DNA from 2 places in the Vibrio alfacsensis genome. Region 1 is predicted to be linked to the other one. Evidence: riboswitches for the same ligand, from Rfam matches in the RefSeq annotation. Region 1 holds a riboswitch; the other holds the start of a gene.
What was found. Region 1 has a riboswitch for cyclic di-GMP ahead of VA249_RS09555 (TfoX/Sxy family DNA transformation protein). Riboswitches for the same ligand answer to the same signal wherever they lie in the genome.
Positions count from the first base shown of each region.

Region 2: linked by a shared signal. The riboswitch ahead of gbpA (N-acetylglucosamine-binding protein GbpA) and the one ahead of VA249_RS09555 (TfoX/Sxy family DNA transformation protein) in region 1 are both predicted to bind cyclic di-GMP.

Region 1 is NZ_AP024165.1:2,076,188-2,083,835, forward strand. Features, by position in the region: gene purR (HTH-type transcriptional repressor PurR) at 1-943, shown strand, start outside; cyclic di-GMP riboswitch class I at 1,323-1,404, shown strand; gene VA249_RS09555 (TfoX/Sxy family DNA transformation protein) at 1,641-2,231, shown strand; gene VA249_RS09560 (TVP38/TMEM64 family protein) at 2,344-3,033, shown strand; gene VA249_RS09565 (putative signal transducing protein) at 3,033-3,350, shown strand; gene VA249_RS09570 (alpha/beta fold hydrolase) at 3,409-4,212, opposite strand; gene glgA (glycogen synthase GlgA) at 4,333-5,790, opposite strand; gene glgC (glucose-1-phosphate adenylyltransferase) at 5,780-6,997, opposite strand; gene topA (type I DNA topoisomerase) at 7,516-7,648, opposite strand, start outside.
Region 2 is NZ_AP024166.1:1,314,685-1,322,332, reverse strand. Features, by position in the region: gene VA249_RS20485 (methyl-accepting chemotaxis protein) at 1-1,095, opposite strand, end outside; gene VA249_RS20480 (DUF1800 domain-containing protein) at 1,465-2,853, shown strand; gene VA249_RS20475 (DUF1501 domain-containing protein) at 2,862-4,031, shown strand; gene gbpA (N-acetylglucosamine-binding protein GbpA) at 4,123-5,583, opposite strand; cyclic di-GMP riboswitch class I at 5,696-5,801, opposite strand; gene VA249_RS20465 (flavin reductase family protein) at 6,000-6,689, opposite strand; gene VA249_RS20460 (fasciclin domain-containing protein) at 6,807-7,307, opposite strand.

The DNA of each region.
Region 1 (7,648 bases):
AATTAACAAAACTCGTTTTGTTGCTGAGACCACTCAAGAAAAAGTAATGAAAGCGGTTGATGAGCTCAATTACGCGCCTAGTGCTGTTGCTCGCAGCTTAAAGTGTAACTCAACGCGCACTATCGGTATGTTGGTTACTCAGTCAACGAACCTTTTCTTCTCTGAAGTGATCGATGGCGTAGAAAGCTACTGTTACCGTCAAGGCTATACATTGATCCTGTGTAATACTGGTGGTATTTACGAGAAACAACGTGACTATATTCGCATGCTTGCAGAAAAGCGTGTCGATGGCATTTTAGTGATGTGTTCTGACCTAACGGAAGAACTACAAGAGATGCTAGACCGCCACGCAGACATCCCTAAAGTCGTGATGGACTGGGGCCCTGAAAGCTCAAAAGCAGATAAGATCATTGATAACTCGGAAGAAGGTGGCTATTTAGCGACTAAATATCTAATTGATAATGGTCATAGCGAAATTGCATGTTTAAGTGGTCATTTCGATAAAGCAGCATGTAAAGAGCGAATTGCTGGCTTTAGACGTGCAATGGCAGAAGCAAACCTTACCGTTAAAGAAGACTGGATTCTTGAGGGTAACTTTGAATGTGATACTGCCGTTCTTGCTGCAGATAACATTACTGCAATGGAAAAACGCCCGACTGCAGTATTCTGTTTTAATGACACCATGGCACTAGGCTTGATGAGCCGTCTGCAACAAAATGGCATCAAGATCCCTGAAGACATTTCTGTGATCGGTTACGACAACATCGAACTTGCTGAATACTTCTCTCCACCGCTAACGACGATTCACCAACCAAAACGTCGTGTAGGTAAAAACGCATTCGAGATCTTACTTGAACGTATTAAAGATAAAGAGCACGACAAACGTATTTTTGAAATGCAGCCAGAGATTGTAATACGTAGCACAGTAAGCAAGCTCAACTAATCAATAATGCAGCTAAGTAATAAGAACTAAGCAATAATGACCGATTTGAAGCGCTCCTTTTAAGGGGCGTTTTTTATGTTCTGAATCCACCCTTTCGTCCTATTTTCTAATCATATTGGATTGGATTTAGGCAAGTAACATTGCCATAGGTGAAGCGATGAGCAATTGACTAATTTCGGGGTAGACAGCCCAGAGCACTTCGCTATAACATACTGTTTTAATTCAATGTATTTGAATTCGTATTTATGGTGTTGATAGGCATATCTAACCAAGAGATATGAAATAACACTCATTAAATACCCCTTTTTAATTGAACTAATGTCACACTTCCATATTCAGGATGTGATGTTAATTCAATGAAAGCAGTATTCTGATACCGTCACGCACAGGGCAAACCATTCGAAAGAGTGGGACGCAAAGCTTCCGGCCTTAACTATTTGTTTTTGAAGACCGTTATTTTTTAAAAACGGCTGTTTTTTTGAAGACTGCTATTTTTGAAGACTATCGTTTTTAAAGACTGTTTTCGATGATGGTTATTTTCAATCATCGTCGTATCAGTAGAAGGTAGCGGGGTTACCGATGGCAAATATGCATTTAACGAGTTTACCCTTTAATGACATTATAACTGCATGCATTTGCTATTCTCTCGGACCTGATTTTTGGTGGCGTAATACTAATTACACCGAGATAACTCATCATGGATAAACCGATACTCAAAGACTCTATGAAGCTATTTGAGGCACTTGGTACGATCAAGTCGCGCTCAATGTTTGGTGGCTTCGGACTGTTTGCAGATGACACTATGTTTGCACTAGTTGTAAATCATCAATTGCACATCCGAGCGGATCAGAAAACTTCATCTACTTTCGAGACTCAAGGACTTAGACCTTACGTCTATAAAAAACGTGGCTTCCCAGTGGTAACGAAATACTATGCTATTTCTGACGAGCTATGGGATTCAACCGACAAAATCCTTGATGTTGCAAGGAAGTCTCTAGAAAGCGCCAAGCTTGAAAAAGAACAACAGGCAACAACAAAGCCTAACCGACTAAAAGATTTGCCAAACCTACGTTTAGCGACTGAACGCATGCTTAAAAAAGCAGGCATCGATTCGGTAGAGCAACTAGAGGACAAAGGCGCATTAAATGCGTACAAGGCAATTCAACAAACTCATGCATCTAGTGTAAGTTTGGAATTGCTTTGGGCCCTTGAGGGAGCGATCAATGGTACGCATTGGAGTGTAGTACCACAAGAACGCCGACAAGAACTCATGAATGGCCTTTCCTAATCCGCTTCATAAGATTTAAAACATAGCCGCAGTTTTACACTGCGGTTTTTTTTGAAATTTTTTTTCGCCCAGTTCTGTCTTATTCTTTAACAAGCTAAACGAGATGAATGATATGAATAAGAAACTGATTTTAGGGCTTATCCTACTCGCGGTAATCCTCCTTTTAGGTATCAACTTCGGCCAATACTTAACATTAGAAAATGCGAAAGCGCAGCAGGAAGCGTTGAATACTCTCATTGAGGAAAACTTCTTGCTTGCGGCAACAACCTATTTCTTCACCTATATTGCGATCACGGCGTTTTCAATCCCAGGAGCGGCCGTAGTCACCTTGCTTGGCGCTGCACTGTTTGGCTTTTGGACAAGTTTACTGCTCGTTTCGTTTGCCAGCACCATTGGTGCGACTATCGCTTTTCTCAGCAGCCGATACCTACTGCGTGAGTGGGTTCAAGATAAATTTGGCAATAAACTCAGCGCGATCAATCAAGGTGTTGAGAAAGATGGTGCGTTTTATCTATTTTCTTTGCGCTTGATTCCGGTATTCCCGTTTTTCCTCATCAACCTGCTTATGGGGTTAACGCCAATGGCCGTTACTCGATTCTATCTAACCAGCCAAATCGGTATGTTGCCAGGAACAGCAGTATACTTAAATGCGGGAACGCAATTGGCGACCATTGATAGCCTCTCTGGTATTGTATCGCCTACCGTATTAGCGTCGTTTGCCCTACTCGGCCTATTCCCCATCATCGCAAAATGGATTATGAATAAAATTCGTCCCGCTCAAGTACCCAATGGAAGCGCTTAATGAAAATATACATCGCGAAAAATCCAGCGGAAGCCCATATCGTTTGTGAGTTGCTTAAAACCGAGCAGATAGCGTGTGAGGTCAGAGGTGAGGGTATGTTCGGATTAAAAGGCGAGCTCCCTTTTAGCGATGATACAGACCCATATGTATGGCTCTTACATTCGCAGCAGAAGTTAAAAGCTGAAGCAGTGATTAAAGATTATCATAAACAAGCCGAACACGTTTACCAAGACTGGCAATGCCCAAATTGCTCTGAGCAAAATGAAGGGCAATTTGGAGCGTGCTGGCAATGTGGATATCAAATAGGGGAGCCATAATTGCTCCCCTATTTATTTTCATTCTCTGAACGATTTTTCTTTCTTTAAATCACAAGTCTTAAGCACTGAGGCTTTGCTGCTTAATAAACTCAATAGAATGCTGGTTGAAATCATCCGGACGCTCAACATTGCATACGTGGCCGCAATTAGGGATTTCACGCAATACACTCAGTTTATGTACCGCCACCATCTCTTTGACCGGTTTAATAAACATGTAGTCCCTATCTCCCATCAAGTATAGCGTTGGAATGGGCAATTCACGGTCTTTAAAGTACTTCATCAATGGGTTGACATCTGCAGCCAAAATAAACCAACGTTTGAATTCTTTTTGACACAATTTTTTTGCTTCTCGGATGAAGAGATGACGCGACTCACGCTGATTTTTTTGCGGCATAACAACATAAGCAAAGAGCTTATAAAGCCACATGTAAGGCAAAATATGCTTACCAAGATTCCCTAATCTGACCAAGATCTGTGAGCGGGTATTTAAACGAGTCACCGCACCACCTAAAACCATTGAACGCACTCGTTCAGAAGCCAACTCGGCAAGGTTGCGGACAATGATCGTCCCAAGAGACATTCCCACAAAGTGGGCAGATTGAATCTTCAGGTGATCAAGTACTTTCAGGATATCTTGTGTCACCGCCGTAAAGGTATAACGACTCGTGATCAGTTCTTTTAATAGTTGATTGGATTTCCCATGCCCACGCAGATCAATCAGTAACAAGTTAAAGTGTTGCTTATACGCTTTAATTTGTTTAAACCATATGGATGAACTGCCACCAGCACCATGAACAAACACAACCCACTCTTGGCTCGTTGGGTGCAAATAGGATTTGTGGAATAAAAGTGGCTCAGTCATGCGTGCGTGTTATCAACATACTTTGTAAACAAGAAAACGCATCGTACCACACTCCATTAAAGCAAAGTAATAAAGGCACCTAATTCGGTGCCTTTCGTTACAAATTTTATAGATTTTGCGTCAATTTAACGCATCTCTATACAACGCTAGATATTCTTGTGCTGCTTTGTGCCAGCAAAAATCTTTTTGCATGGCATAGAGCTGAACTCGCCTTACTTCCGTCATATTCTGAGAATAAAGCAATAGCGCCCTTAACATCACCAATAATAGTGCTTGCGGTGTCGGATCGTTAAACACGAAACCCGTCGCCAAAGATGGGTCTACATCATAATCGCTGACGCTGTCTTTTAGTCCACCAACGCCACGAACAATCGGCAAAGTGCCATATGCCATGCTGTAGATTTGATTCAAACCACATGGTTCAAACTCAGACGGCATCAAGAAGAAATCCGATCCCGCTTCAACAAGGTGGGCTAACTCATTATCGTAGGCTTCGACGAACACGAATTTATCTGAAAATTGTGCTGATACTTCTTTTAACTGCGCGGCGAGAACGGGATCTCCCGTACCAACAATGACAAGTTGTACGTTGTGCTTCAGAAAATCCTTTAACGCTGGCAGTAAGTAGTGCACGCCTTTTTGTTGTGTCAGACGACATACCATGCCGAACATAGCACAATCAGAAAGTGTTAGACCTAGCTTCTCTTGCAATGCTTTTTTACAAGCATTTTTACCACGTACCATACTCTGTCGATTTGCTCGATAGTTCAATGGTAAATAACGATCGGTTTCAGGACTCCACGCGGTGTAATCACAACCGTTCAAAATGCCAACCAAATCATCTGAGCGCTGTTGGAACTCCCAAGCCATACCATGGCTACCGAGTTCCGTTTTTAACTCTTCCGCATAAGTCGGGCTAACAGCGTTGATCTTATCCGCATTCATGACACCAGCTTTAAGCATCGTAATATGAGTCGCACTCACTGCTGCATCTGGCACATTTCGGCTATGGAACTCTGGCAAACACTGCACATCGTCATAACTAAATACGCCCTTGAATACGGCATTATGAATGGAAATTACACTACGAGTATCAGCAAAAAATGGATCGTCGCCATATCGATGTTTGAGCAGAAATGGCACTAACCCTGTATGCCAGTCATTCGCATGGACAATATCTGGTTTAAAACCTAACTTCGGCAGCATATCAAGACACGCAGCACTAAAAAATGCAAAGCGCTCACCATTATCTGTGTACGCTTGGTTGTTCTCTGCGTACATAGACGGACGATCAAAATATGGTGGGCAATCAATCAAATAAACAGGGTTATCACCCAAGTTCAATTTTAGTACCCGATAAGCAGTATGAGGCCAACTCATGAGCTCAGTATCGAGCACTAAATCGGCATCCGCTAGTTGTTCAATGCCCGTATACGCTGGGATAGTAATTCGTACATCTTGCTGAAGGTTTTGCAGAGCTTGCGGCAGTGCCTTGGCTACATCAGCCAAGCCACCACTTTTAATAAGTCCTTCGACTTCCGATGCTACAAACAGTACAGACAATTTGTTAGTAGCCAATTCGTGCTCCTTTAGGAATCACAACAATGCCATCATCTGACACATGGAAGTGCTTTTTGTCTTCTTGCAGGTTCACGCCAATTTGTGTCCCTGGAGCAATATCAGCATCTTTATCGATAATGACTCGACGTAATACACAACCCTCGCCAACTTTAACGTCGCCAAGCATAATACACTCGCTGATGTCACACGCTGACGCAATGTTACTGCGGAAACCAAGAACAGATTTTTCAATACGAGAGCCACGTACAAAGCTACCGTTACAAACCAAGCTATCAATGATTTGGACACGTCCGTTATCGGAATCGCTGAACGTTGCCGGTGGCAGTGGTGGATAGTAGGTGTGCAATGGCCATTTGCGATTGTAAAGCGAGAATGGTGCATCTTTTTCTAGAAGATCCATATGAGCTTGCCAGTACGCATCAATCGTACCTACATCACGCCAATACACTTCTTCTCTTTCACCAGTAATACGGTTTGTACTGAAGTCGTAAACAAACACATCACCACGAGGAAACATCTTAGGAATGATGTCTTTACCAAAATCGTGCGAAGAGTCTTCATTGTCTGCGTCTTCAATAAGTTCAGAAAACAGAGCTTGAGCTTCAAAGATGTAGTTACCCATAGAAACCAAAGCATGACCAGGATCACCAGGAATTGACTTAGGCGTTGCTGGTTTTTCTTCAAAGCCGATCATACGGCCATCAGCATCTACCTCAATCACACCAAATTGAGACGCTTCTGATAACGGCATACGCAGTGCTGATACTGTCAACGAAGCTTCTTTCTCTTTATGGAAGTCCAGCATCTGTTTGATGTCCATTTTATAGATGTGGTCAGAACCAAAAATACACACCTGATCGGGTTCTGATAACTCCATAAAACGTAAATTTTGATAAATCGCATCAGCTGTACCTTCGTACCAGCGCTTACCTGTACGCATTTGAGCAGGAATAGGGTCAATGAAACGATCTGTAATACCGTTGATATTCCAACCTTTTTTTAAGTGATGGAATAGAGATTGTGATTTAAATTGAGTCAGTACATAGATTCGCATCAAGTCCGCATTCACAAAGTTATTCAATGCGAAGTCGATCAGTCGGTAACTCCCACCAAAAGGGACCGAAGGTTTACTACGGGATTCAGTCAAAGGTCTCAAACGCGAACCTTCACCGCCAGCAAGAATCATTCCCAAAACACCAGCCATTCGTTGTTCTCCATATAGTTATAGCTTGGAAGTAGTGTTTGTTTGATATGAGCAGGACTCGGGGAGCCAAACAAACACGTTAGCATATTCACGCTGATGAGCTTCTTTGAACTCTTGCAGCACAAACAAAATAAAGCTATTGCACATCCTAATACGCACACGCCATCGTTATTCATTATTTTTGACGCGATATAACAGCATACCGTTGCATTATCTGTCTCATAAGTTATCGAACTGGAATAAAATTACAATTTTAAATACGCCATTCTGTGTCACGTACATTGTTTACTTACCCAAGACGATACCTGGATCACAACAACACCTGCAACAGGTTACATCACGTAAACAATTTACAAACCAAATGACCACATAAGTGCAATTTTACGACAGAATACGTTGAAAGGATGACCATTCAATGAACATGAAAAGAGATTTAGAAAAGAAACATATTGATAATATTAACAAAAACACAAAACAAAAAGGCAGCGAATTCGCTGCCTTTGTCCGAGTCGTTTTAATTACGCTTTTGCTTTTTTACGCTTATCCGTAACTTCCCACTTGCCGTCGACAAATAAGGCAGTCCAACCACTTGGCTTACCGTCATCTTCAGTACGAACATAGTTTTCTTTCGTTTTACGACTAAAACGAACC
Region 2 (7,648 bases), on a different replicon from region 1:
CATTGCTGTTGCGACCGACTCGGACTCCATGAGTTGTTTTTTCGAACCTTCATTGTTGTCTTTAGCCATAGATGCGACTTCGGTCGTCATATTGTTAAGAAGCGCAAGATTGTGGCTGATATCGCTAACCATGTGATGAAGTGAATTTGTCATGTGATTGATAGCAATCGCTAGGCTTGCCATTTCGTCTTTGCCTTGTTCTGGTAGACGATGATGCAGCTCACCATCTGCGAGTCGCTTGACGATTTCGATCGTGGCTTTGATTGGGTTTACAACCGAGCGTGTAAGCACTAACCCGATAAAGAAACTGATCACAAGAGCCAATAAACACACGACGATGCTTACAATCGCACTAAAGCGCTTTTCTTTGAGCATTGCTGCTTCAATATTTGCAGCTAGAGCTTTTGCGCTGTCTCGAACTTCTGTAGCGTCTTTTATCATAGCTTCACGTGTCGCTATGGACTTTTCTACCAATCCCGTTAGCTTATTTAACCCACGTTGGTAATTCGTTACATCACTTTTCTCGATGCTAGGTTGGACAGCCAGTTGTTCAAGTTGGTGTTGCCATTGTTTTGTCAGCGTTGGATCTAGTGTGAGCTCGATTTCAGTACGAGCTTGACGGAGTTTCACCAGCATGAGTTGAGCAGCATCGGAAGAAAACTGAGTGCTCCATTTTTGTTCAAGGCTTTCTAATGACGAGGCCAATGTTTGAATAGAGAGCATTTGTTGATGAAAGCGTTCGAACTCTTGTCCATATAAGGTTCCCGCGTTTGCAAAGGTATCAACAAGAAGGCGGTCGGATTGGTTGGTAAATAACTCACGGTTGGCAATAAAGTTGTTTAGGTTAATACCGTGCCATTTTTTGAATCGTTCAGCATAAATAGGATCACGAGTATTTAGGTAACTGTTCTCAAGAACTTGTAGGCCAAATACTTCACGTACACCAACGTTGGCAGCGTTGAGCTGGTCTATTTGATTTTCTGTTACCCAACGGGCACGAAGTCCCTCTCCGAAAACAATGAGTAACATCAAAATAATAAACGCAAACCCAGCCCCGAGCCGTTTACCAAAACTAAACTGGTCCAAGTGAAACATCTTGTCTCCTAATCAATCACAAAAGTCCATGGAGAAAGTAGCCAACCTAGAAAATGAATTTATAAAATGCGGATGACTTCCTTTCGTTTTGTTTTATTTTAGTGTTGGTTGATAAAATTGCTGTGAGTAAACACACGGTTTGAAAGTTATCGAAAGTGTATATTGGAATTTATGTCGCTTTACTGAAATGCGATGCTGCTCAAATGTTACTTGGAATAGTTAATGCTGAAACAAGTATCGGTGTGGCAAATGTAATGCATTTCATTGATATGGAAAGCAACGCTAGCCACTAGAATTGGTCAAGAAACTTCTAGAGGCTAACCATGAAAATCAATTAACCCGAATTGAGCGCATTACATGGAAATGGTTATGCAATATTATCCAAATCAACACATCATATCTGAACAGCGGTTTGGTTTTGGGCCGCTTTATGGCCAACAGACGTTGTCGTTAGAGAGGCAGCTTAGCAGCGAAACGTATTGGCATGAATCCGTGACTAAGTTGCTAAGTTCTGATGATGTGCTTTTGGAACTCAGCGTGTTTAACGAAACTAAGCGAAAGCTTAAGCAGTCACCTAAAAAGAAACGGGAAGTTCAGCAACGACTTGGTTCGTTTTTCAAACAACAGTATTTGCTTCAGGCAGAGGCCAGAAATTTACAAACGCTGAATACACCACATGGCTTTCAAGAGCGATTGATTCAGTTTTGGAGCAATCACTTTGCCATCTCCGCTGATACGAGAAAAGTTCAGCCAATAGTGGCAAGTGTAGAAAACGAAGTCGTTCGTAAACATTGGAATGGCAATTTTGTTGATATGCTTTTAGCCGTCAGTCAGCACCCTGCGATGTTGATGTTTCTTGATAATAATTTGTCGGTCGGTCCTAATTCAAAGCAAGGTACTCTGAGGGGCAAAGGCTTAAATGAGAACCTTGCCCGAGAGATCATGGAGTTACACACGCTTGGTGTTGATAGCCAATATACACAACAAGATGTGATTGAACTTTCTAAAGCGATCACAGGATGGAGTGTCGGGTTTAAAGCCCCGAGAATTGGGTTTCAGTTTAACGCCGCTGCTCATGAACCAGGTAGCATCACATTACTTGGGAAGCGCTATTCGCAAAAGGGGATTGAGCAGGGGAAAGCGTGTTTGCAGGATTTAGCTCTGCACCCAGATACTGCAAACCATTTGGCCAGAAAATTAGCTCGACATTTCTGTGGTTCGTCCGGTGAATCACTTATTGAACCGTTGAGTCAGACTTACTTAAAGTCGAAAGGTGATTTACTTCCGGTTTATCGTCAACTGATTCAAAGTGCACAAAGCCTCTCAGCACAACCGCTTCGTTTTCGTACTTCTCAAGAGTGGTTATTTGCGGTGTTACGCAGTACCGATATGGTGCATTTGGAGCGAGAGGAAAAGCGTGGTGATAACGTTGAAAATCGGATCTTAGGTGCTTTAAGAAACTTAGGACAACCGCCTTTTTTATCAGGATCTCCTGCTGGGTGGCCTGATAACGACGCGGATTACAACAGTCCATCTGCCCTTACTCAGCGGTGGCAACTATCTAATCAAATAGCTCAACTAGTCATGAACAATGCGAAAGAGCGAGGTGTTAGCGCCGATGAGCTAGTAGAAAAAATCGGTGAACATTTGTATGGCGATGCGCTAAATGAACATACAAATTTAGTCATGCAAAAAGCACCGAGTGCAGAGATGAAACTATCACTGCTTTGGCTTAGCCCCCAGTTTCAATATCGTTGAGGTCAGTGATGAAGTCTACGCAAGAAAACCGCATGAACTGTAATCGTCGTCAGTTTTTAAAATCCGCTTTGGCGGTTGGGGCAAGTAGCTTATTTCCTAGCGTCACTTTTGCACAAACATCGTCGCCGAATATCTTGGTGTGGGTAACACTACGAGGAGCAATGGATGGGCTAAACGCCGTTGTTCCGTATGGCGATCAACAGTATTTGAGTTTACGTCCTAATATTGGGATTAAGACTGAAAAACTATACAAGCTCGACCATTTTTATGGTTTGCACCCAGCGATGAAAACCTGTTTTGAGTGGTATCAGCACAAAGAGTTCGCCATGGTGCATGCTTGTGCGACGTCATATCGTGATAGATCGCATTTTGATGGCCAAAAAATATTGGAAAATGGCACAACCAACCCGCACCATCGTGATGGTTGGTTGAATCGACTACTCCAATTAGACACGAAGTCAAAAGGGTTAGCGATCGATTTTGGATTGCCTCTGATTGTTCAAGGCGATAAGGCGGTAAGTAGTTGGTATCCAAATAAATTGCATACTCGAGATCGTCAAATTGAGCTATTAGAAGAGTTGTTTCAATGTGATGATAGACTTGCGAGCAACTTCGAAGAGGCCCTTAATATTGAAATGATGTCTGACCGAAATCAATCAGGTAAACAATTCTCTGTTCTGGCATCTCAAGCTGGGATGTTTCTTTCTTCCAGAGGTGGTCCTAATATTGCCGCATTAGAACTGGGAGGCTGGGATACTCATGCAGGACAAGGGGCAGAAACGGGGAGACTTGCCGCACAATTGCGTAAACTTGATTTAGGATTAGCGAGCCTGAAACAATCACTGCGCAATGAATGGTCAAGAACGGTCGTTATTGCAGCCAGTGAGTTTGGCCGGACAGCGGCGGAGAATGGCACGAAAGGTACGGACCATGGAACGGCGAACGTCATGTTTATCGCTGGAGGTGCGGTCAATGGTGGCAAAGTGCTTGGGGAGTTCCCTGGCTTGTCAAAAGCGCAGTTATACCAAGGGCGAGACTTGGCGCCAGTTAATGATATGCGCGCAGTTATTAAATCGGTTTTGACACAACATATGGGAATACAAACAAGCGCTCTTGAAACGATTTTTCCTAGCAGTGGAATGGAACAAGATTTTGCGGACTTGATAAAACGAGTGTAACTGTTCTCCTACCCGGTTTGAGAAAGCATTATCGGCATGACTGATATAGAAAACCCCGCATCATGCGGGGTTTTGTTTATTAACTAGATGATTAGTTAAGCTTATCCCAAGCCATTTCCCAGTGAGAACCCGTCGCAGGCTGGTACTGTGTCGCAGTTTCTTTCCATTGCGCACAGTAGCCTGAGTATGGGAAAGGTTTACATTGGTAAACTTGACCATCGCTTGCGAGTACTTTGGTACCAGCAGTGTAGGTTGATAGACCCTCAGGGAATACGAAATCGTAATCACCGGCTGGTGGTGTTACGGTTTCTTCAGCCAGATGGAAATCGAGCGTTTGCTGATCAACGAGGTTGCCGTCTTTGTCTTTAATGCGAGTCACTAACATGTGGTGACCAGCTTCTGCTTTATTTAGTGTGAGTGAAACAGCTTCATTTTCACCATCTACCATGTTACCAGTCCAGCTTGCTAGAGGTTCACGGTGGTGGTTGTAAACCGTCAGCTCAGCGGATACATCACCTTGTGCAGTAAGAGTAAGATCTAACGTCGTAGGCTCGTTGGTAATGGTATATTCTGTTTCTAAACCATCAACGGTTAGTGAGTACTCAGGCTCAGTCGTTTCGATATTGTAACCAACCTCCACACGCTCTAGGCCGCTACCGGCCTTTAGGTACACTGGGTTTGTACCATATACTGGTGTGAACTTATCCTGAGCAAACTGGCCAGCCTTTAGCTTGCTTTGTTCTTGGTTGATTTTATTTGCTAAAGCGTAAGACCAGTTTTTTGCCTGGCCCATTGTCGCATCAGTGATCACAAGTTCAGTTTGGTATGATTCGTTTTCACCTGATTTGTCAAACACGCGAGTGTAAACCGAATCACCAACATTTAAATCCATTGTTGGAATGATTTGGCCACCTTGAGCCCAGTCAGGAACAACAGGACCTTCACCGTTAAATTTTACGTCGATAACGTTGTAGAATGACGCAGCAGTATCACCCACATCCCAAACGGCAAGGATAACGTGGTAACCCTCACGTGCAGGGACGTTACACTTATGGCTGACTTGTTTAGGTGGTTGAACCATATTGCCCTCAACCACACAGAAAGGCGTTAGATCGAATGAATCACGAGACAGTGATGCATTTGCGTTCCAATTTGGCTTAGTGATGTAGTATTTCCAATCGTGCGTGACGTGGTTTGCCGTGAATGTCCACTCAAACGTTTGAGCGCCAGCTTGGATTGGGCGTTTTACCCAACGATCCGCAGTTTGTTCGTCTAGTGCGGTTGCTAACGCTGATTGCGCGCTCGCAATTTTACCATCTCGTGGGCCGGTTTCTGGGAAGCCATCTGGACCTTCAACACTTTGTGGTTCGTATTGGATGGCACCACAGTTGGTGTTTTTCTCGTTTGTGTCTGACGTAGGGAATTTACACAACGCTACACGACTGGCAGCCACGCCATCGTTGTATGCCGATACGTAACCATGCGCCATAACGCCTGAACTGATGCTTGCTAGAGCCAAAGCTACTAGAGATTTATTTGGGAATGATTTCATCACATGTCCTTTATACGGGCTAACAATAAAAGCCACACCTCGGCGCACGTGTATCACTTCGTCGTTGGACAAGTTTGCGGCGATGCAAACCCTCAGCATGCGCTGATGACTAAGTGGCAACCCCGCTATCATAGGTACGTTTATTATTGAGTTATGGACGTACCGACAGACCGGAAGCTTTGCGTCCCATTTTTTCAAATGGTTTGCCGAAATGTGATTGAGCAAGCGGAATTTACCCTAAGAATTTGTTTATGAAAAGAAGTTAATTCGTGGAGGGAATTATTTTGCTCAGTTTGTGTATGCCCAAGGCAACGTGCACTCTGGAAATGTCACTTTTACGTCACCGGGGAACCCGTTAACGAAATAAAGTCGGTGAGTGCAACAAATGTGGGAGGGCGAGTAAACCATGATGACTTTTAGTCAATGTCTACTTTTAATGCGCCCCAAGAGGAGGGCTCTCCCTCGCGGGTTAACGGAAACAGTGTTTTGTCCGTTTTTGCATAGCTTAAGCGATGCAGTCGTTGAGTGACGTGATAACTGTCTAATCCCGAAATGGTCACTAGATCCAGCAGTTCTATATCTAAGTATCCATCTGGCATCATAGCAGGTTCTGGGATGCGAACCACGATGACCTCGCCAATGAGCATTTCGGTCTGGTTACTTTCAATGTGAATGTGTTCTTTTAATGCTAAGCCAATCGTCAAACTGCTTTCCATGACGAATGGCGCGGGAAAATCCTTTTCATAGTAAGCGGTGAGTCCAACTGCTTCGAACTCCGATTTTTCTTTAGGGTAACGAGCTGAAGTTTGATGTGCCTTTTGGACGAAATCCATACCAACTGCATTGATAGTAAAGTGCTTGGTATTGAGAATATTCTCCAAAGTGTGACGTCTACCTTTGCGTGGACGAACAATGAAAGCTAAAAGAGGAGGGTGAGACCCTAGGTGAATAACAGAGCTTACAATCGCAAGGTTCTCGCGTCCCTCTTTGTCGATAGAGCCGATAAGATTTGCACTCTTAAATCCAACGATTGAATTTATCAAACGAGTTCTCTTACGCTTGTCCATTGTCGTGAGGTCGTGATTTGAAAATTTAAGGTTATCCATAGTTAAAGCGGGCGGAATGACACCGCCCTCCCTTAGTCCATTGTTTGTCGAAATTAAACGATGTATCGACGTTAAATTGATATTTCAACTTCAAACGGCTGTTTCATCTTCAAACGGTTATTTCGGCATTAAAACAGTATCAATCACATGAATGACGCCATTTTTGGCTTTCACATCGACAGAAGTGACAGTCGCATTGTTAACCATGACTCTGTCATCTTCTGTTGTTATTAACACATCTTGACCGTTGACCGTCGTTGCTTTGTCTAATTTTACGACATCCTGTGCCATCACTTTTCCTGGAACAACATGATATGTGAGTATCGCGATAAGCTTGTCTTTGTTTTCCGGTAATAGTAGCGACTCAACCGTACCCTTTGGAAGCTTAGCAAACGCGTCATCAGTAGGTGCAAAAACGGTAAATGGTCCCTCACCTTTCAAAGTACCAACAAGGTCGGCTGCTTTAATGGCCGCCACCAACGTGTTAAAAGATCCATTTGAAGCGGCAACATCAACAATGTCACCTTTCATCATGCCGTGCTCATGTGAGTTCACGGGCAGGGCGAGTGATAAGGTGGCAAGAAAGACAGAAGTCATCGTTAGCATTCGTTTTAGCATAGTGCATTCCTTTTAATTTGGGGACCGCTTACTCCCTGATTGATTTCCACGATCGTACGCATTGAGCCAAAGTATCGATCAGCGGGGATTGGTTGTCTTAGCACTAGAGTCAGCTGTGACTTGACGGTTTGTCGCTTGGCGTTTTGTACCTTGGTTGCAGGAGCGCCAAATAGCTAGAGATTAGGTCAACATGCTGTGGTAGTTAGTTGTAGCTAGTAGCTCGTTGTTAGTTGGTAATGGGTTGGTAATCAGCAATGAGTTGTTAGTAATAAGTCGTCAGAAATAGGTTTGCTGGTAGAGGCTTAAACGTTGTTGGCGTTCAAATTATCAACAAAAATTTT